DNA from 2 places in the Arthrobacter pascens genome. Region 1 is predicted to be linked to the other one. Evidence: riboswitches for the same ligand, from Rfam matches in the RefSeq annotation. Region 1 holds a riboswitch; the other holds the start of a gene.
The links. Region 1 has a riboswitch for S-adenosylmethionine ahead of QFZ40_RS00420 (DUF1737 domain-containing protein). Riboswitches for the same ligand answer to the same signal wherever they lie in the genome.
Positions count from the first base shown of each region.

Region 1 (9,463 bases):
TGTGACCACCAAGCCTTCCGAGCTGCGCGCTCCGGAGGACAAGATCCATCCCATGCCCTTCCCTGGCCTGAACATCGACAACCTGCCGTTCTTCGCCGTGATCGCCGCCAACGCGGAGGGACAGACCATGATCCACGACTGGGTTTATGAGAACCGGGCCATCTACCTGACCGAACTGAACAGGCTCGGCGCCCAGGTGCAGTTGCTGGATCCGCACCGCATCTACGTGAACGGCCCCACCAAATGGCGCGCCGCCGAGGTGGGATGCCCTCCGGCCCTGCGCCCCGCCGCCTGCCTCCTGCTGGCCATGCTTGCGGCAAGGGGCGTGTCCGAGCTGCGCAATATCTACGTGATTGAGAGAGGCTACGAGGACCTGGCCGAACGGCTCAACACGATCGGCGCGAAAATAGAGTACTTCCAGGACTGAGCTTCCCGCTTCGTCACGATGCCTGTGTCCCCGGTCCATCTCCGGCCGCTTGAAGCAGAATATAGACATGCGTACATTCGGCGTGGAAGAAGAGCTCCTGATCGTTGATCCGGAGACGGGGGAACCCCTTGCGCTGGCGGACGCCCTGCTTTCCGGCCGGAAGCTCGCGGCCGATGACGCCCCGCAGGATCTGCATGCGCTGCCCACCAAGGACAAAACCGATCACGACGACATGGGCCTGAGCGCCGAGCTGAAGCTCGAACAGATTGAGACGCAGACCCGGCCCTGCCTGGAGTATGCGGAGTTGCTGCAGCAGATCCGCGCCGGACGCCTGCTCGCCGACCAGGCCGCCCGCAAGAACGGAGCCAGGGTGGCAGCCCTTGCCACATCCCCGCTCGCCTCCACCACTCACACCACACCGGACCCGCGGTACGCGCGGATGCTTGAGCGGTTCGGCCTGACAGCCCAGGAGCAACTGACCTGTGGCTTCCACGTCCACACCTTCATCGAGTCGCCCGAGGAAGGCGTGGCCGTGCTGGACAGGATCCGCGACAAGCTGGCCGTTCTTACGGCGCTGAGTGCCAACTCGCCCTTCTGGAACGGCGTGCCGACGGGGTTCGAAGGCTACCGCACCCAAGCGTGGAACCGGTGGCCGACCTCCGGCCCGTCCGGCATCTTCGGAACCTATTCGGCGTACCGGCGGCTTGTGGCCCGTCTGCTCGACAGCGGCGTGATGCTTGATGAAGGCATGATCTACTTCGACGCGCGGCTGTCCAGGAACCATCCCACGGTGGAGGTCCGGGTTGCTGATGTCTGCCTTCGGGCGGAGGATGCCGCACTGATTGCCGTGCTGGTGCGGGCACTCGTGGAGTCGGCCAGCCGGGAGTGGCAGGCGGGCGTGGAACCAGCGCCCGTCCCCACTGTGCTGCTGCGTATGGCCGCCTGGCAGGCAAGCAGCAGTGGTCTTCGCGGCGAACTGCTGGATTTTGGCACCTTCCGGCCTGCCCCCGCCCATGACGTGGTCCGTTCACTGGTGGATTACCTTGCTCCGGTGCTGTCGGAACAGGGCGAGTTGGGGATTGCCCGCCAGGGCGTGGAGGATGTCATCTCTCGCGGTACCGGAGCAGCGGAACAGCGGAGGGTGCGTGACGCCGTGATGGAAAAGGCAGCGACCGGCGAAACAGCAGTCGACGACGGCGGTATGGCCGCCGTCGTCGCCAAGGCCGTGGCCATCAGCATGCGCGGAGCGTCCGGGTTCCCGGAGGAGGACGACGCGCCTGAGCTGCTGCGGGTCCGGCTGTCGTAACGCTGTTCACGCCGGAAGCGGTGCATCGTGCCCGCCACTATCGAGGGCCACGGGTTCTTGGTAGCGCATCAGCTGGGCCCCACCGCGGTCTCAACCAGGTAGAAGACAAACGGCGGAATGTCCTTTGTCCCGGCCAGGATGGCGCCGAAAACAGGAGCGCTCGTGGCTGCAGTGATACCCGACCACGGTTTCAGAGGCGAAAGCAGCAGCCCGGCCCCCAAAGCTCCCAGTGCGCCGATGTGCAGCCAGGAGTAGGTCAGAAACGGCCAGCTCGCGCCGCGCCGGTAAGCGAACTTCTCCAGGTCCGAGGCACGGTCCGCGAGGGCGGCAACGAACAGGGGTGCGCCCGCGAGAAGGGCGGCTGCTGCGCCCGCGGCCAGGTTCTTGGCCGGGCCGGGCTTGGCGGCCTGCGCGAACCGGGCGAAGCCGACAGGCAGGGCGGCGGTGCCGGCCGCCGCCAGGAACTGCCCGGTAATCCAGGGTCCGCGGCTGCCCTGCAGCATCGCCAGCCTGGCTGCCGGGTCCTTGGTGGCATGCACCATTCCCACAAACGAAATCCCTACTCCCCAGCAGCAGCCTGCCGCCACGATGACCGCTCCGGCCTGTCGATAAGGCCGGTTGCCCTTCGTTGCCCGCTTCGCGGTCATGGCTCACTCCCGTTCCTGAGGATGCGTTGGCCCAGCGACATCGCGGTTGTGACCATGAAGCTACGCCGACGTACCGCTGAGGTCAACAGGGGAACCACCGGTCAGGCACCCGCGGCCAGGCGCACCCCCAACACCAGCATCACGACGGCGATGAGGCCGTCAAGTATGCGCCAGGACGACGCCCGTGCGAAGAACGGACGCAGGCTTCGTGCCCCGAATCCCAGCGCACTAAACCAGGCGGCGCTGGCGACGATGGCCCCGGCCCCGAACCACCATCGCAAGTCCTGCGCCTGCTGATTGGCAACTGACCCGAGCAGCAGCACGGTGTCCAGGTAGACGTGCGGATTGAGCCACGTCAGGGCCAGCACTGTAGTGAGCGCTGCACCGGCGCTGAGGGCATTCGGTCCGCCGGATGCCGTGAGGGACCCGGGGCGAATCGCCCGCCTGGCAGCCATGACGCCGTAACCCACCAGGAACGCGGCTCCGGCATACCGTGCCACCTCCACCACCACAGGACTGGCTTTGATGAGGGTCCCGATTCCGGCAATGCCCGCGATGATGAGCAGGGCGTCGGAGACGCTGCAGACCAGGACGACGGCGACCACATGCTCGCCCCTGATGCCCTGCCGGAGGACAAACGCGTTCTGGCTGCCGATAGCGACGATGAGGGCCAGCCCGGTGCCGAACCCGAGGAGTGCAGGCGCGAGAAGTTGAGTCAGATCCATATCCTCCAACGTAAAGCGGCTCGTATAGTTAAGCTAGCTAAACATTTTTACGATACCTAAGGAAAGCTAATGCCAGCACTCCAGTTTGAGCAGCTCCGGACCTTCGCCGCCGTCATGGAGGAAGGGACGTTGGAAGCTGCGGCTCGCAAATTGGTCGTCACTCCGTCGGCCATTTCCCAGCGGCTGAAGGCGATGGAGGATGCGGCGGGACAGATCCTGCTGCAGCGCACCAATCCCGTCCGGCCCACGCCTGCCGGCGAGGCGGTCCTGCGGTTCGCCCGGCAGGTCCGGCAATTGGAGTGGGATGCCATGCGGGAACTCGGGGACAGCGGATCCGGGCCGGCAGCCCCGATTCCCCTGGTGGTGAACGCGGATTCGCTCTCCACCTGGTTCCTGCCGGCACTGGCCAGCCTTCCGCCCGAGCTTGGCGCGTGCTTCGAGCTCCACAGAGAGGACGAGCAGCATTCCACGCAGCTCCTGCGCACCGGGACGGTGATGGCTGCGGTAACGGCAACTCCCGAACCGGTCCAGGGGTGCAGCGTGGAACCACTCGGCGTCCTGAGGTACCGGGCCGTGGCCAGCCCCGGCTACATGCGCCGCTGGTGGCCGGACGGGCCGGACCTCAGGGAAGGCAGCTTGGCCCCCGTCATCGACTTTGACCGCAAGGACGACCTGCAGGAGGGGTTTTTCCGCAAGCTGACCGGGGCGGGAATTTCCGCGCCGCGGAACTTTGTGCCGTCGTCGGCCGAGTTTGCGCAGGCGATCCGGCTGGCACTGGGGTGGGGATTGTTGCCCGAACAGGAGTGCCGGGCCGGCATCCTAAACGCGGAGCTCGTGGAGCTGGCCCCTGCCGATCCGGTGGATGTGGCGTTGTATTGGCAGCGGTGGAAGATCGACTCACCACTGCTTAACCAGCTTTCCGCCGCGGTCCGGGGGACGGCGTCACGGGAGCTCCGCCAGCCTGGCGCCTGACCTCTGCCTGTCAGGAAAGCAGTCAGGAGCGCCGCAGGCATCAGTGCCGGGGACGAAGTGGCCGTACAGCTCGAATTTCAGGCGGGGGAAGGTACCAACTGACAGGCGTACCGCCACCGAGGTGGGCTGCTCAGACCTGCTTCAGCGCCTGTTCCAGATCCCTGATCAGGTCGTCCGCGTCTTCAAGGCCCACGGACAGGCGCACCACGCCGTCAGTCAGGCCAATGGCAGCGCGGCCTTCGGGTCCCATGGCGCGGTGCGTGGTGGTAGCCGGGTGGGTGATGAGGGATTTCGCATCGCCAAGGTTGTTGGAGATGTCGATGATCCGCAGCGCATCCAGCAGCGCGAAGGCGGCGTCCTTGCCGGAGCGGGCGCCCGTCGTCGCAAGTTCCAGGGTGAGCACAGTGCCGCCGGCCTTCATCTGCTTGGCCGCGAGCTCGTACTGCGGGTGCGATTTCAGCAGGGGGTACCTGACCCAGCTCACGGCGGGCTGCTGTTCCAGCCACTCGGCCAGCCGCAGCGCCGTGGCGGAGGAGTGGTTGACGCGCAGCGCCATCGTCTCCAGTCCCTTGGTGAGGACCCACGCGTTGAAGGCGGACAGGGACGGTCCGGTGTGCCGCATGAGCTGCTTGACCGGGCCCTCGATGAATTCCTTGGTGCCCAGGATGGCCCCGCCCATGACGCGGCCCTGCCCGTCGATGTGCTTCGTGCCGGAATAGACAACGACGTCGGCGCCCAGCTGGCCGCAGCGCTGCAGCAGCGGGGTGGCAAAAACGTTGTCGACGACGACGGTCGCACCGGCGGCGTGCGCCAGTTCACTGACCGCGGCGATATCCACGATTTCCTGCATGGGGTTGGACGGGGATTCGAAGAAGACTGCAGTGGTGGGCTCCGACAGGGCTGCACGCCACTGGTCCAGGTCCGGCCCGTCAACGAAGACGGTCTCCACGCCCCAGCGCGGCAGGATGTCGTTCAGGATCACGAAACAGGAACCGAACAGCGAGCGGGCCGCAACTACCCTGTCTCCCGCAGCCAGCAGGGCACCCAGGGCGGTAAAGACGGCGGACATTCCGGACGCCGTCGCAAAGCACGCTTCGGTGCCTTCCAGGAGCCGGAGCCGTTCCTGGAACGTGGCCACTGAGGGGTTGCCGTAGCGGGAGTAGACAAACCGCTCGTCCTCGCCGGTGAAGGCGCGCTCGGCGGCGGCAGCGGATTCGTAGACGAACCCCGAGTTCAGGAAGACCGGCTCGGTGGTTTCCTGGAAGTTGGTGCGGTCAAGGCCGCCACGGACTGCCTGGGTGTCAGGGCTCCAGCTGGAGGCATCTTCGTTGAAGGTCACTTAGTTCTTTCCCAGGTTGGTCGGCAGGCCGCGGTTCTTCCAGCCGTTGATGGTGCGCTCGCCGTAGCGGTCGGGATCGCCTTCGAAGCCCTCCAGGACGTTATAGGACGTGAAGCCGGCCTGGGTGGCTGCAATGGCGGCGGCCACGGATCGGGCGCCGGAGCGGCACAGGAAGACCAGTTCGGTGGTGGTGTCCTCCGGCGCCTGCTGGGTGAGCTCCCTGATGAATTCCGGGTTGGGTATCCCGCCCGGGAAAGTCCATTGGATGAAGAGGGGATCGTTGTCCGTTGCCCTGGTGTCAGGGATGCCGATGTGCGCCCATTCGCCTTCCGTGCGGACGTCGACGAGGATTGCACCTTCCTGCAGCTTGGCCCAGGCTTCGTGCGGCGTGAGGTCTCCTGCATAGCTCATGCGTGGCCCTCGCCCTCGAACTCGAGGTCTTCTACGGCGGTGGCGACGGCGGCATCCGCACTGGCGATGGCCGCCGGGAGGATCAGGGCCTGTGCAACGATAACGCTGCTGCCGTTGAAGGTTGCGGCCGGGCTGCCGTGCAGCACGTAGCCTTCGCCCAGGGCGCTGGAGATCCGTTCGCAGAAGGCACGGTCGTCCGGCCCGGTGATCAGTCGGTAGGACAGCTTTTCTTCAGGGGCAGGTGCCTCAGACACGAGGGATCTCCTTCTTTCACGCTTGCAGCTCGAATGGTCGATATGCCGAGTATTCACCTGAGGCACCCCGCCGCGAAAGGGAGGGTTGCCGACCGGCCAGTCAGGGCTTGGCGCCGGTTCTCATTACTGCTCAAAAACGTAACACTTGGCACGCCGCCCCGCACCGCCGTCGTCGTCATGTTCCGTAACCAACCGTCACGGGTGCAACGAGGGCCGGGTCAGGCCTTGAGGATGAGGGCTTCCCCCTGACCGCCGCCGCCACAGAGGGCTACCACTCCGGTGCCGCCGCCGCGGCGCTTGAGTGCCAGCGCCTGATGGAGCACCAGCCGGGCCCCGGAGGCGCCGACGGGATGGCCCAGGGCGATCGCGCCGCCCTCGGCGTTGATCCGGCCCGTCGGAATTCCCAGGTCTTTCGCTGACTGGATGATGACCGACGCAAACGCCTCGTTGATCTCGATGAGATCCAGGTCCGTCACCTCGAGCCCTTCAAGCTTGAGTGCCTGTTCGATGGCCCGTGATGGCTGGGAGTGCAGCGAAGCGTCAGGGCCGGCGGTCTGGCCGTGGCTGCCGATCTCGGCAATCCAGCTGAGTCCGGCCCGCTGGGCTGCCGCCTTACTGGCAACCACGACGGCGGCGGCGCCGTCGGAGAGCGGAGAGGCAGAACCTGCGGTGATGGTGGCCGACTCAGCCGTGGAGAACGCAGGTTTGAGCGCTGCCAGCGCTTCCGGCGTCGTTCCGGGCCTGATGCCCTCATCGGAATCCACAACCAGCGCCGGACCCCGCCGCTGCGGAATCCCCACGGGTGCTATCTCCTCAGCCAGGAACCCGGCGGACCGTGCGGCCTCGGAGCGCTGGTGGGACCGCGCGGCAACCTCGTCCTGCCCCGCCCGGCTGATCCCCCGCTCGGCGTTGCCCGCATCGGTCGCCGCGCCCTGCAGCACACCGGAAACGGGATCCTGCAGGGCGTCCCCGTTCAGCGAATCCACCAGCGGGGCATCGCCTATGGCCACCCCGGTGCGCAGCCCGCGGAGCAGGTGCGGGGCGTTGCTCATGGACTCCTGGCCTGCTGCGACGATGAAATCAGCTTCGCCCGCCCGGATCATCCGGGCAGCATCAATCACGGCCGTGAGCCCGGAGAGGCAGAGCTTATTGATGGTGACCGTGGGAACATCCCAGCCGATGCCGGCGGCGAGGCTTGACTGGCGTGCCGGACCCTGGCCCGCACCAGCCTGGATGACCTGGCCAACGATCACGGCCTGGACCTGTCCAGCGGCCACGCCGGTCCGCTCCAGCGCATGGCGGATGGCATGTGCGCCCAGCTCGGTGGACGCCAGCGGGGCGAGGCTGCCGCGGAAGCGCCCGAACGGAGTACGGGCGCCGCCGAGGATGACGGCAGTACGGGCGTCGTTGTTCATGACGGAGTGCCTTTCGGTGCGCCGCTGGCAGTGGCCTGGGCTTCGTGGAGGATGACCTGGTGGAGAAGGTGGTCCTGCCAGCTGCCGGCGATTTTCAGGTAGTTCGGTGCCACACCGATTTCCTGGAAGCCGTTGTGCTGAAGTATTTTCCGTGATGCCCGGTTGTGAATCAGGGTGGCGGCCTGCACCCGGTGAAGGCCCAGGTCCTCTCGGGCATAATCCACGGCGAACTTCACCGCTGCGGATCCGATTCCCTGGCCAGTGACGTCCTGGTCCACCCAGTACCCGAGGTTGGCGCTGAGGAACGGCCCGCGGACAATGCCTGTCAGCGTGATGGCGCCGATGATGCGTTCGCCGGCCAGAAGGATCCACGGCATCTCCTGCCCGGCGGCATGCTGGGCGAGTTTGCTGTGGATGATGGTCAGTTGGTGCCAGGGGGTGAAGAATTCCTCGTCCCGGGCAGGCTCCCAAGGAGCCAGATGTTCCCGGTTCCGGACATAGGCCTCGCTCAAGCGGGCTGCATCGTCCCGCTCGAGCAGCCGCACGTGGATGCCGTGAGCCAGCTGAGAGGACGGTCTGCCGGGCGTCATCCTGGACGCATTCGCTCTGGTACCCGTGCTGGAAGATGGTATCCGGCCGGCGGATTGAGTCATGGTTCCACCCTATCGGGACGACGGAGGGCGGGCACCAGCCCGCCCTCTGTCGTGTGCCAGCCCGCTGTCGTGGCGTTTGCGTCGGGCAGTGGATGTTCCGCTCCGCTAGACCAGGCCGGGATAGCTGGCGAGGATGTAGTCGGCAGCAGCCGGCCCCTTCATGCGCAACCCGTTCGTGCCGGGATCGATGCGCTTTTGCATTGCGGCCCAGAATGCCGATTCCGTGCGGGGGGCCCGCTGGTTGAGCAGGCACCAGCTGGTGTAGAGGCCGTACAGGGGGTCGCGGTCCAATGTGGAATCAGACTCGCGGTCACACTGGGTTGCTTCTTGGAGGAACTTGTCGAACTGCGAATGCGCCATGGGAGGCTCACTTTCGCCGGGTGCGTTGTGTGCCGCCGTTCGGCTACAGCAGCTGAGCCTGGACGCCATGCACGGGGCATCCAAGGATGTTACACGGGGCCGTTCAGTACCTGTGGCCCCACCGGGATGGTGGTCCGGCTGGTGAATCCCTGGCCGGTAACTCGGTCCCTCTTCTGAAACCCGTGTCAACACCTTCTCTACGTTGTAGACTTTACTCGTAGACTACGAAATAGACAAGGGTCCTCCTTTGTTCTGACGTGCAGAGGCGCCTTCAACAGGACGGATTGACATGCCCTCGCCAAAGAATTCCGATGCCGGGTCAGCTCCTCAGAAGACTCGGCTCAGCAGGCATGTGGTGCTGACTGCGGCATTGGAGCTGGTGGACGCCGAAGGCCTTGACGCCCTGACAATGCGGCGTCTGGGGCAGCGGCTGAACCGGGACCCCATGAGCCTGTACCGCTACGCGGCCAACCGTGCCGGCCTGCTGGACGGAGTGTCGGAACTGGTCTTCGACGAACTGTCCATCCATCCCAGGGACCCGGACTGGCAGGCCCAGCTTCGCCACATTGCCCACGACCTGCGCCTGCTGGCCCTGCGGCACCCCAACGTGGTGCCTTTGCTGGTGACCAGACCGCTTTCCACGCCGCTGGGGCTGCGCCCTTTGGGTACGCTGCGGCCCCTTGAACGGATCCTCTCGCTGCTGATCGACGCCGGGTTTGCACCCGCCGATGCACTCCACGTGTACCGGGCCTACTACGGTTTCCTCTACGGGCACATCCTCAACGAGCTCCAGGAATTCATCGTGGATCCGGACGAAAACGAAGCACTTCTCCGCCTCGGCCTGCACCGTCTCCCGCCGAAGGACTTTCCACAGCTCCGTGCGCTGGGACCCGTCCTTGCAAACTACGACGGCGCAGCCGAACTGGACCAGGGGATCGATATCCTGCTCTCAGG
Region 1 covers NZ_JAUSXF010000001.1:88,587-98,049, forward strand. Annotated here, with positions in the region: gene QFZ40_RS00385 (UDP-N-acetylglucosamine 1-carboxyvinyltransferase) at 1-427, shown strand, start outside; gene QFZ40_RS00390 (glutamate--cysteine ligase 2) at 495-1,733, shown strand; gene QFZ40_RS00395 (hypothetical protein) at 1,802-2,380, opposite strand; gene QFZ40_RS00400 (LysE/ArgO family amino acid transporter) at 2,482-3,105, opposite strand; gene QFZ40_RS00405 (LysR family transcriptional regulator ArgP) at 3,175-4,077, shown strand; gene QFZ40_RS21590 (hypothetical protein) at 4,081-4,179, shown strand; gene QFZ40_RS00410 (O-succinylhomoserine sulfhydrylase) at 4,208-5,416, opposite strand; gene QFZ40_RS00415 (rhodanese-like domain-containing protein) at 5,417-5,827, opposite strand; gene QFZ40_RS00420 (DUF1737 domain-containing protein) at 5,824-6,081, opposite strand; SAM riboswitch class IV at 6,095-6,209, opposite strand; gene QFZ40_RS00425 (acetyl-CoA C-acyltransferase) at 6,300-7,496, opposite strand; gene QFZ40_RS00430 (GNAT family N-acetyltransferase) at 7,493-8,149, opposite strand; gene QFZ40_RS00435 (hypothetical protein) at 8,255-8,509, opposite strand; gene QFZ40_RS00440 (TetR/AcrR family transcriptional regulator C-terminal domain-containing protein) at 8,799-9,463, shown strand, end outside.

Region 2 (9,463 bases), 3.7 Mb from region 1:
CCTCCATCAGCACCACTTTGCCCTCATCCAGCGCCTTGTTCAGCACCAGGGTGCTGTCGATGACCAGCGGGCGGAGGCGCTCTGCAAAGGACAGGAAGTAGGCAACGATCTCCTCCACCTCGATGTCGCGGCGGTTGTAGACCTTGACCAGGAGCTCATTCTTCTGCCGCAGCGATCCCTCGACCTTCTGGCGGAGGATGGACTCATCGAACACGTCCTGGACCCGGATGCCCAGGCGGGCCACCTTGTCCATATATGCCGGGCCGATGCCGCGGCCGGTGGTGCCGATGGCGCGGCTGCCGAGGAACCGCTCGGTGACCTTATCCAGCACCTGGTGATAGGGCGCGACCAGGTGGGCGTTGGCGGAGACACGGAGCCTGGACGTGTCGGCGCCACGGGCCTCAAGGCCGTCGATCTCCTGGAAGAGTGCCTCCAGGTTCACCACGCAGCCGTTTCCGATGATCGGAATAGCGTTGGGGCTGAGGATGCCGGCCGGAAGGAGCTTGAGCTCATACTTCTCACCGCCTACGACGACGGTGTGCCCGGCGTTGTTGCCGCCGTTGGGCTTAACGACGTAGTCGACGCGGTGGCCGAGCAGGTCAGTAGCCTTACCTTTGCCTTCGTCGCCCCATTGGGCTCCGACGATCACGATTGCTGGCATGGGATCCTCCCCCATTCGTTCGGGCCGCATCCCGTTGTCCAGCCCTGCCTGAATCACCAGGGGCGGATGCCGGAAGTCGGCACCGTTCATGAGAATGCCCCGACGGCTTCAGTCTGGCGGAACAGCTTCGGTGGCCTGCCAGGCAAGAGTTCGGGGCTCTTACCAGCCAAGTTTAGCGGATGCGGGGGTTTCTCCACTTGTTCGGCGACGCGGCTCCGCGTTGCCGGCACGCCACCTGCCGCCATCCCGTGAAACAATCCGGCAAAGGCTTGCCCTCATCCGCGCGATGCCATTAAGTGAGAGTACCCATCCGGAGCGGCCGAGAGACCTGGCTCGTAGACGCCGCAGCAACCGCGGAGGTGCAGGGACAATCCTGCCTGCAGGTGCTACTGCCAGGACCGATGGAAGGAATGATCCATGTCCCTCAACACTGACCACATCCGGGCCACGCATGCAGGCTCCCTGCCCCGCACACCTGAGCTCATCGCCGCCAACGCCGCTAAGGAAACAGACGGCATTACTCCCGAATTCCTTGAGTTGCTGGAAGCATCGGTGGCGGGTGTCGTCCAGCGGCAGAAGGATGTCGGGCTGAATATCCCGAATGACGGCGAATACGGGCACACCATGTCCACTTCGGTTGATTACGGGGCCTGGTGGAACTACTCCTTCGCCAGGCTTGGCGGCCTGGAACCAACGGATGTGGACCGCTGGAAGGACCCGGTGGTGCATCGCTCTACTCCGGGTCATATTGTGCTGACCTCATTTCCCGATCGCCGTGACCGGCTGGCTTTCAACGACGCCTACACCGATCCGTCCTCAGGGATCCTGACGCACCGCAAGAGCGTCTCCCAGCCGAAGATCACCGGGCCCCTGACATACACCGGACAGGACCTGGTGGCATCTGATGTTACGAACCTGAAGAAGGGCCTGGCTGCAGCCGGCCTGACTGAAGGCTTCGTGGCTTCGCTGTCCCCCGGTTCGTGCGCCAGGGTGGCCAACGAGTACTACGCCTCTGATGAGGAGCTCCTCTATGCCTGCGCTGATGCCATGCGGGAGGAATACAAGGCCATCATCGACGCCGGCCTGACCGTCCAGTTGGACGACCCGTCGCTCGCGGAAAGCTGGGACCAGATCAACCCTGAACCAGCGCTGCAGGACTACCTGAGGTTCATCCAGCTGCGCGTCGAGGCCACGAACTGGGCGCTGCGCGACTTGCCCAGGGACCGGATCCGGCTGCACGTCTGCTGGGGATCCTGGCATGGACCTCACACGACGGATATTCCGTTCGCGGACATCATCGGGTCCGTGCTGCAAATCAACGCCGGCGGCTACTCCTTTGAAGCAGCCAACGTCCGCCATGAGCACGAGTGGCGGATCTGGGAGGACACTAAGCTGCCCGAGGGCAAGGTGATCATTCCCGGCGTCGTGTCCCATGCCACCAACGTCGTGGAGCATCCCGACCTCGTGGCGGACAGGATCGTGCGGTTCGCGGAGCTGGTGGGACGTGAGAACGTCATCGCCTCCACCGACTGCGGACTGGGAGGCCGTGTGCACCCGCAGATTGCCTGGGCCAAGCTTGAGGCCCTGGGTGAGGGTGCGCGGCGCGCCACCGCGCGGCTCTGGTAAGAACACCACCAACTCCGCGGAAGGGCTCGTTACCCTGACCCGCAAAACCCGGCGCAGCGGCCCGGCGTTTCGTTTTGCGGGGCTTGCTAAACTGGAGAAGGCCGACCAGGAATCGGTCCACACCACATTTCAACCCATCCCGGGAACTGCCGTCCATGACGCGCCCATTTTTCCGGATTGGCAGCATCGCCGAGCCCCGCAGGAGACATTGCACTACATGACAGCCCTGGCACCCGAATCTTTCCGCGAGCAGCTCCTGAGCCGCCGATACGAACCCAACGTCGCAGCCGTCAACGAACTGTGCGATTCCCTGCAGGACGTGAGGCCGGACAGCGAAGTCCCGTACGTCGATCCCATGCATGACGTGGACGAGTGCCGGATCATCAGCCTGTACTCAAACATCGGCGAGGCCGACAAATCGGGTTTCATCACAGCAGGGGACGACGACGCCGCCACCCGCATGCTGGGCATCCAGTGGAAGCTGGGCCTCCGCCCCGAGTTCGTCATGCCGTGGAACGTCCACCCCTGGCACACCCCGGGCGAGCCCAACGGAAAGTTCACTCCGGACCAGATCGCCGCCGGCCTCAAGCCGCTGCTGAAGTTCCTGGCCCTGGTTCCGCGTGCTTCCGTGATCGTGGCGCACGGCACTGAGGCCAACCGCCTGGCCAACCTGCTGCTAAAGACCGAGGTTCCGCTCCTCTGGCGCCGCGGCTTGAAGACCTACAAGGTACGTTCCCTGTGCGGCCGCGCGTTTGCCGGAACTCCGGCACGGCAGGAGCAGTACCTCGAGGAAATGCACGTGGCCTATGCCGACGCCATGGCCCGCACGGGATTGACTAAGCCCAGCTAGCTTCTTAACCACAACGCGGGGTCACTTCCCGCCCAATAATCCGAGGATTATGGGCGGGAAGTGACCCCGCGTTGCTTTAAGCCCGTTGCTGTTGAGGCGATCAGGCCTCGATGGCGGCTTTCGCTGCCGGATCCGAGTCGTTGAGGAACTTCTCGATGCGCTCCGGCTCGTCCGCCTCACCGATCGCCGCCGACGCGCGGCCCAGCGAATAGAGGGCCCGTAGGAACCCGCGGTTGGGTTCGTGCTCCCACGGGATCGGACCCGTCCCGCGCCAGCCATTGCGGCGCAGCGAGTCCAATCCACGGTGGTAGCCCACGCGCGAGTAGGCGTAGGAATCGATGGTGCGCCCTTCAGCCCACGCCTCCTCTGCGAGAAGAGCCCAGAGCAGGGAGGACGTAGGGTGCCTGGCCACGAGGTCCAGGGCTTCCTGGCCGGCCTCCAGCTGCTCGTAGACCTCGGTCTCGGCAGGCAGGAGCGTAGGCTCGGGGCCCATCAGGTTCTTACGGAACTCGTCCGACATCCTAGAAGGTCTTGCCGAGCGATCCGAGCTGCTTGGCTGCCTCGACCACGCGGGCGGCCAGGCCGGCTTCGGCTGAGGCGCCCCAGACGCGGGGATCGTAGAGCTTCTTGTTGCCGACCTCCCCGTCGACCTTCAGCACGCCGTCGTAGTTCTTGAACATGTGGTTCACGACCGGACGCGTGTAGGCGTACTGGGTGTCGGTGTCGATGTTCATCTTGATGGTGCCGTAGGAAACGGCGTCGGCGATTTCCTGGTCGGAGGAGCCGGAGCCGCCGTGGAAGACGAGATCGAAGGGGTTGTCCTTGCCAATCTTCGCACCCACCTGCGCCTGGATGTCCTTCAGGATCTCCGGGCGCAGTTTCACGCCGCCGGGCTTGTACACGCCGTGCACATTGCCGAACGTGAGCGCGGTGATGTAGCGGCCGTTCTCGCCGGAGCCAAGTGCCTCGACGGTGGCAAGGGCATCTTCCACCGTGGTGTACAGCTTGTCGTTGATGGCGTTCTCGACGCCGTCTTCCTCGCCGCCGACGGTGCCGATCTCCACTTCAAGGATGATCTTGGCGGCGGCGGTGCGCTCCAGCAGTTCACGGGCGATGCGGAGGTTTTCCTGCAGCGTCTCGGCGGAACCGTCCCACATGTGGGAGTTGAACAGCGGGTTCCGCCCGGCCTTGACCTCGGCCTCGGAAGCGGCCAGCAGCGGCAGGACGAAGCCGTCCAGCTTGTCCTTGGGGCAGTGATCGGTGTGCAGCGCGATGTTGACGTTGTAGTTCTTGGCAACTTCGCGGGCAAAGGCCGCGAAGCCCAGGGAACCGGCAACCATGTCCTTGGTGGCGGCGCCAGACCAGTAGGCGGCACCGCCGGTGGATACCTGGACGATGCCGTCGGACTCGGCGTCGGCGAACCCGCGCAGGGCCGCGTTCAGCGTCTGCGAGGACGTGACGTTGACGGCGGGGTATGCGAAGCCGCCCGTCTTTGCGCGGTCGATCATCTCGGAGTAGATCTCTGGGGTTGCAATGGGCATGCTGACTCCTAAAGTGAATTTCGTCTGCGGGTTTTGTGGACCCTGGAGTGAACCTCGTCGGCTACGAACCATCCTAGCCATTTCTGCCGGGCGCCCGTGTTTCGGGTCACGCGTCCGGGTAATACTTGCTTAGATGTGCTGGTTGAACACGTGGCGGCGGACCCAGGCGTGCATGGCGATTGCGGCGGCGGAGGCCGCATTGATGGAGCGCGTACTGCCGAACTGCTCTATGGAGAGGGTGGCCAGCGCCGCCTCATGCACCTCCGGCGTCAGGCCGGGACCCTCCTGGCCGAAGACCAGCACGCAGTCCTTGGGCAGCTCATACGTTTCAAGGGGCACCGAGTCGGGGAAGATGTCGATGCCGATGATGGCCAGCCCCTCCCCCTGCGCCCAGGACACAAACTCCTCCACTGTGGGGTGGTACCGGACGTGCTGGTAACGGTCGGTGACCATAGCCCCGCGCCTGTTCCACCGGCGTCGTCCGATGATGTGGACCTCCTTGGCGAGGAAGGCGTTGGCAGTCCGCACCACGGTGCCGATGTTGAGGTCGTGCTGCCAGTTTTCGATGGCGATATGAAAGTTGTGCCGCCTGGAATCGAGATCCGCAACGATGGCATCGTGCTTCCAGTAGCGGTACTTGTCCACCACATTGCGCCGGTCGCCGTCCGCCAGCAGCTCCGGATCCCAATGGTCCCCGGCCGGCAGCTCGCCTTCCCAGGGCCCGACGCCGACCTCCGCTTTGGGCTCCGGCGCCTCCTCTGGTAGGGGAACGGGCAGGTCGGGGTTCTGGGGGTGGCGGGTCACCCCTCAACACTAGACTGGGCCTTTGGTACGTTCATCACCGGCGGAGGAGAAACATGGCAAAAACAGACCAGGTCAAGGGATCGCCGGCGGTATACCGGAGCGGACAGGAGATCGAGTGCTGGCTGACCGATATGGACGGCGTCCTGGTTCATGAAAACCAGGCTGTCCCGGGAGCCGCGGAGCTGATCCAGCGTTGGGTGGACACGTCCAAGCGTTTCCTGGTGCTGACCAACAACTCCATCTTCACTCCCCGCGACCTGGCCGCCAGGCTGCGGGCCTCGGGCCTTGAGGTCCCCGAGGAGAACATCTGGACGTCTGCCCTGGCCACGGCTCAGTTCCTGAAGGACCAGGTGCAGGGCTCCGGTTCCGGGAACCGCGCGTACACGATCGGTGAGGCGGGACTCACGACGGCGCTGCACGAGGCAGGCTTCATCCTCACCGACCAGGATCCCGACTTTGTGGTGCTCGGCGAGACGCGTACGTATTCGTTCGAGGCCATTACGATGGCCATCCGGCTGATCCTGGCGGGGGCGCGCTTCATCGCCACCAACCCCGACGCCACTGGACCGTCCAAGGACGGCCCCATGCCCGCAACCGGTGCCATCGCCGCACTGATCACCAAAGCCACCGGCCGGGAACCGTACGTTGTGGGCAAGCCGAATCCGATGATGTTCCGGTCCGCCATGAACCAGATCGACGCGCACTCCGAAACCACGGCCATGATCGGGGACCGGATGGACACGGACATCATTGCCGGAATGGAAGCCGGCCTGCACACCGTCCTGGTCCTGACCGGCATTACCCAGCGCGAGCAGATCGCGTCGTTCCCGTTCCGTCCCAACCAGGTCCTCAATTCCGTGGCGGACCTGAAGAGCCAGATCTAGAAGATGGTCACCCTTGTTCCGCCGCCGGGCAGGGGGAAGTACTCATTCAGCAGGCGCTCCACAACGGGGCTGTAAATTCCAGGATTCCATCCGGGGCTGGCGTGCGCTGGCCTGGCCCCGACCGTCTGCTGGTCCGTGGACACCATGTTGGATCCAAACGCCACCGCCCACTTATCCCGGGCAGTTCCGTAGTCGATCGTCTGGTCCTGGGGGTTCCCGATGAAGGCCATCCGGGTCCCTCCGAGTTTGTCCCTGAAGACCGTGCCGTCAAAGTGGTAAATGTAGTCGGACTCGGTCTGGATCAGCAGGGTGGATGGTGCGATAGGTGAGAGCTGCTCCATGCTCTGGTCCAGGATCTGGCGCCACGAACGCTCGTCCTTGTGGATCACCCGCTCACCCAGTTCGTACCCGCCCCGCACCACCGAGGGGAGGCGGACTCCGCTTTCGTAGAGGAACACCACCCCGTCGAACCAGCTCTGGTCAAGGACGTCGTTCTTGTTGTACGGGCTGGAGTCCAGGAGGATGAACTCGACCTCCACGTTCGCGAGTTCGCGCAGCTTGTACGCCACTTCGGTGGCCACCATGCCTCCGAAGCTGTGCCCGTAGAAGAAGAGTTTCGTCAGCTTTTTCTCCCGGATGTGCCCAAGGATGGCGATCACCAGCTCATCGATATCCAGCCCTTGGTTGGAATAGCCGACGGCGGCCAGCTGCCCGCGCTTGTTCAGCACCCCGCGGAGTGCGTTAAGGATCCAGAGGGCTTCTTCCCAGCTGGTCTTGTAGCCCGGGAAAAGGAACCAGCTGGCGTCCGGATAGTAGGCGTCGGCGAAGCCGTCAGGAACGGGCAGGATCTTGCTGGCCCTGCGCTCGGCCTGGATCCGTCGGGTAAACAACATGTCCGCGGCCAACAGGGACGAGGCGCCGGCTCCCACCAGGAAGCTGCGGCGCGAGAAGCGGCGGAGGGCGGCGGCGTCGGCGAGCAGCCGCGCTTCGGCAGCACAAGGCTGCTCCTGTTGCTCTGGTTCCCCCTTTTGCGGCACACCTCTACCGTAGCCACAGGGGAACCTGTCACTGCAACTGCATCCGCACGACGATCAGGCCGATGTCATTTCAGCGGGCGGCTCCTCCTCTGCCTGGGGCTGAAGCACGCCATCCCCGGATTGCCGCAGCGAAATCTCGTGGCCGATGTCGTTGTAACGGGCGAGGAGGTCGGCTCCGCCAAACGCCTGGGGAGTATCCAGCAGCGCAAAGAGCAAGTCGCTGGCGGCCAGGAGTTCGTCATCGGAACATTCCCCGAGGGCACGGTCCGCCAACAGACCCGGGGAATCGGGCATGATTTCCACGTGTGGCAGTCCATCCATGAATCCGTCCGTGAACAGATCCGTAATAGCCAGCGACTCCGTAAAGGCCAGCGACTGCCCGAGGATGCCTGACCCGGCGGCCTCTCCTGTGGCTGCCATCTGGAGCGAAACGCCTTGGCCTTCGACTCCCGCAAACGTCTCACCATCGATGGCGTTCAGATCGTTCCGGAGGCCTGCCAGTGCCGCCGATTCGATGAAGGCTGCGCCGGAAAGGTCTACCCGGATGTGCGAACTGATCCCCATCCGCCGCACGCGGCGAATGATGTGGACAAGGGATGGGCGGGATTCCTGGTTAAGGCTCCCCTGGACGTCAATCCTGACAATATCGGTGACGACGTCGAGCTTAATAAGGGCTTGCAGCGTGAGATCCATAGGTACTCCAAAGGAGGGTGTCTATGGCCGACGGCTCAACCTCGGCAAGCCTATCCTCCCGGCACTTCCGGCACAACCCGCGGGTTCAGGGACGAGCTAGCCGGCCTGAACCTGGTCCGGCTCCTCGTAGTGGGTCCGGGTTCCCGTCCCGCCTACCGAGTCCACGAGCGACTTCGCGATGTCGCGCAGCTTGGTGTTGCTGTTGCGGGACGCGTCAGTGAGGATCCTGACCGCGGCGTCCTGGCTGCACCGGTTCTGGGCCATGACGATTCCGACTGCGATGTCGATGATGGTCCGGGACTCCAAAGTGGCACGCAGGTTGGCCGCGCTGTCGGTGTGCAGCGAAAACCGGACGGCCAGGCGGAGCGCTTGGGAGATTTCCCTGGTGTAGCCCCTTGCCTTGGCAGCCGCGCGTTCATCGAACTTGTGGGGCGCGTCGGAATAGAGATTCAGCGCAGCCTTGGCCTCCCCCTTGCAGGTTGAAGGGCAACGACAGCACGGACCGCAGCCCGTGGGAAGCCACAGCGTTGGCATAGTCCGGGCCCCACCGGTCCTCCTCGAAGAGGTCCGGCACATGGACTTCGCGCTCTTCCTCCGCGGCTGTAAGGCAAGGGCCCTGGGACAGTGAGTATTGGATTTGATCCACTTCGCGGGCCGAGTCGCTGCTCCACCCGATGGTGGCAGCCTTCCGGTCCCGGAGCAGTGTGATCCCGCACAGCGCGTCGTCGCCGTCACCCGCCATCTGGTGGGCGGAGAACCTGGCTAGTTCATTGAGGAAGTCCTCGAAATCGGCGCTTTCCAGAATGAGGTTCTGGATTTGCTCGACGGTGCTCAAGGGTTGTTCTGGCGGGAGCATTCTGCACGTTCTCCAAAGGGGGTCCGGACGGGGTAAGCAAATAGTAGGGCACCCCTAAGGGCCCGTCCAGCCGGCCCCCGGCACCTCGGCGCCGGGGGCGTGCACGAAACGCTGGCGTCAGGCGAGGCCCAGTTCGTCCTTGCCGAAAGCGAACAGGTACGGCACTCCGGTCTCGGCCTCGATCTTTTCCTTGGCCCCGGTGTCCCGGTCCACGATGACCGCTACCGCGACCACGTTGCCTCCGGCCTTACGGACACCCTCGACGGCGGTCAACGCTGAGCCGCCGGTGGTGGACGTGTCCTCGAGCACCAGCACCTTGCGCCCTTCGACCGACGGGCCCTCCACCTGGCGGCCCATGCCGTAGGACTTCTGGGCCTTCCGGACCACGAAGGCGTCAACGTTCCGGCCGGCATCCACGGCCGCGTGCATCACGGCAGTGCCTACGGGGTCCGCGCCCATGGTCAGCCCGCCCGCGCATTCAAAGTCGATACCGGCGTCGTCCGCGAGGGCC
Region 2 covers NZ_JAUSXF010000001.1:3,793,429-3,802,891, forward strand. Annotated here, with positions in the region: gene QFZ40_RS17340 (adenylosuccinate synthase) at 1-661, opposite strand, end outside; SAM riboswitch class I at 965-1,069, shown strand; gene QFZ40_RS17345 (cobalamin-independent methionine synthase II family protein) at 1,079-2,287, shown strand; gene QFZ40_RS17350 (uracil-DNA glycosylase) at 2,505-3,137, shown strand; gene QFZ40_RS17355 (DUF3151 domain-containing protein) at 3,238-3,657, opposite strand; gene fbaA (class II fructose-bisphosphate aldolase) at 3,659-4,678, opposite strand; gene QFZ40_RS17365 (TrmH family RNA methyltransferase) at 4,808-5,482, opposite strand; gene QFZ40_RS17370 (HAD-IIA family hydrolase) at 5,536-6,366, shown strand; gene QFZ40_RS17375 (alpha/beta hydrolase) at 6,363-7,403, opposite strand; gene QFZ40_RS17380 (hypothetical protein) at 7,458-8,096, opposite strand; partial or broken gene QFZ40_RS17385 (GAF and ANTAR domain-containing protein) at 8,193-8,952, opposite strand; gene pyrE (orotate phosphoribosyltransferase) at 9,070-9,463, opposite strand, start outside.
Region 2: another riboswitch for S-adenosylmethionine. It lies ahead of QFZ40_RS17345 (cobalamin-independent methionine synthase II family protein); the one in region 1 lies ahead of QFZ40_RS00420 (DUF1737 domain-containing protein).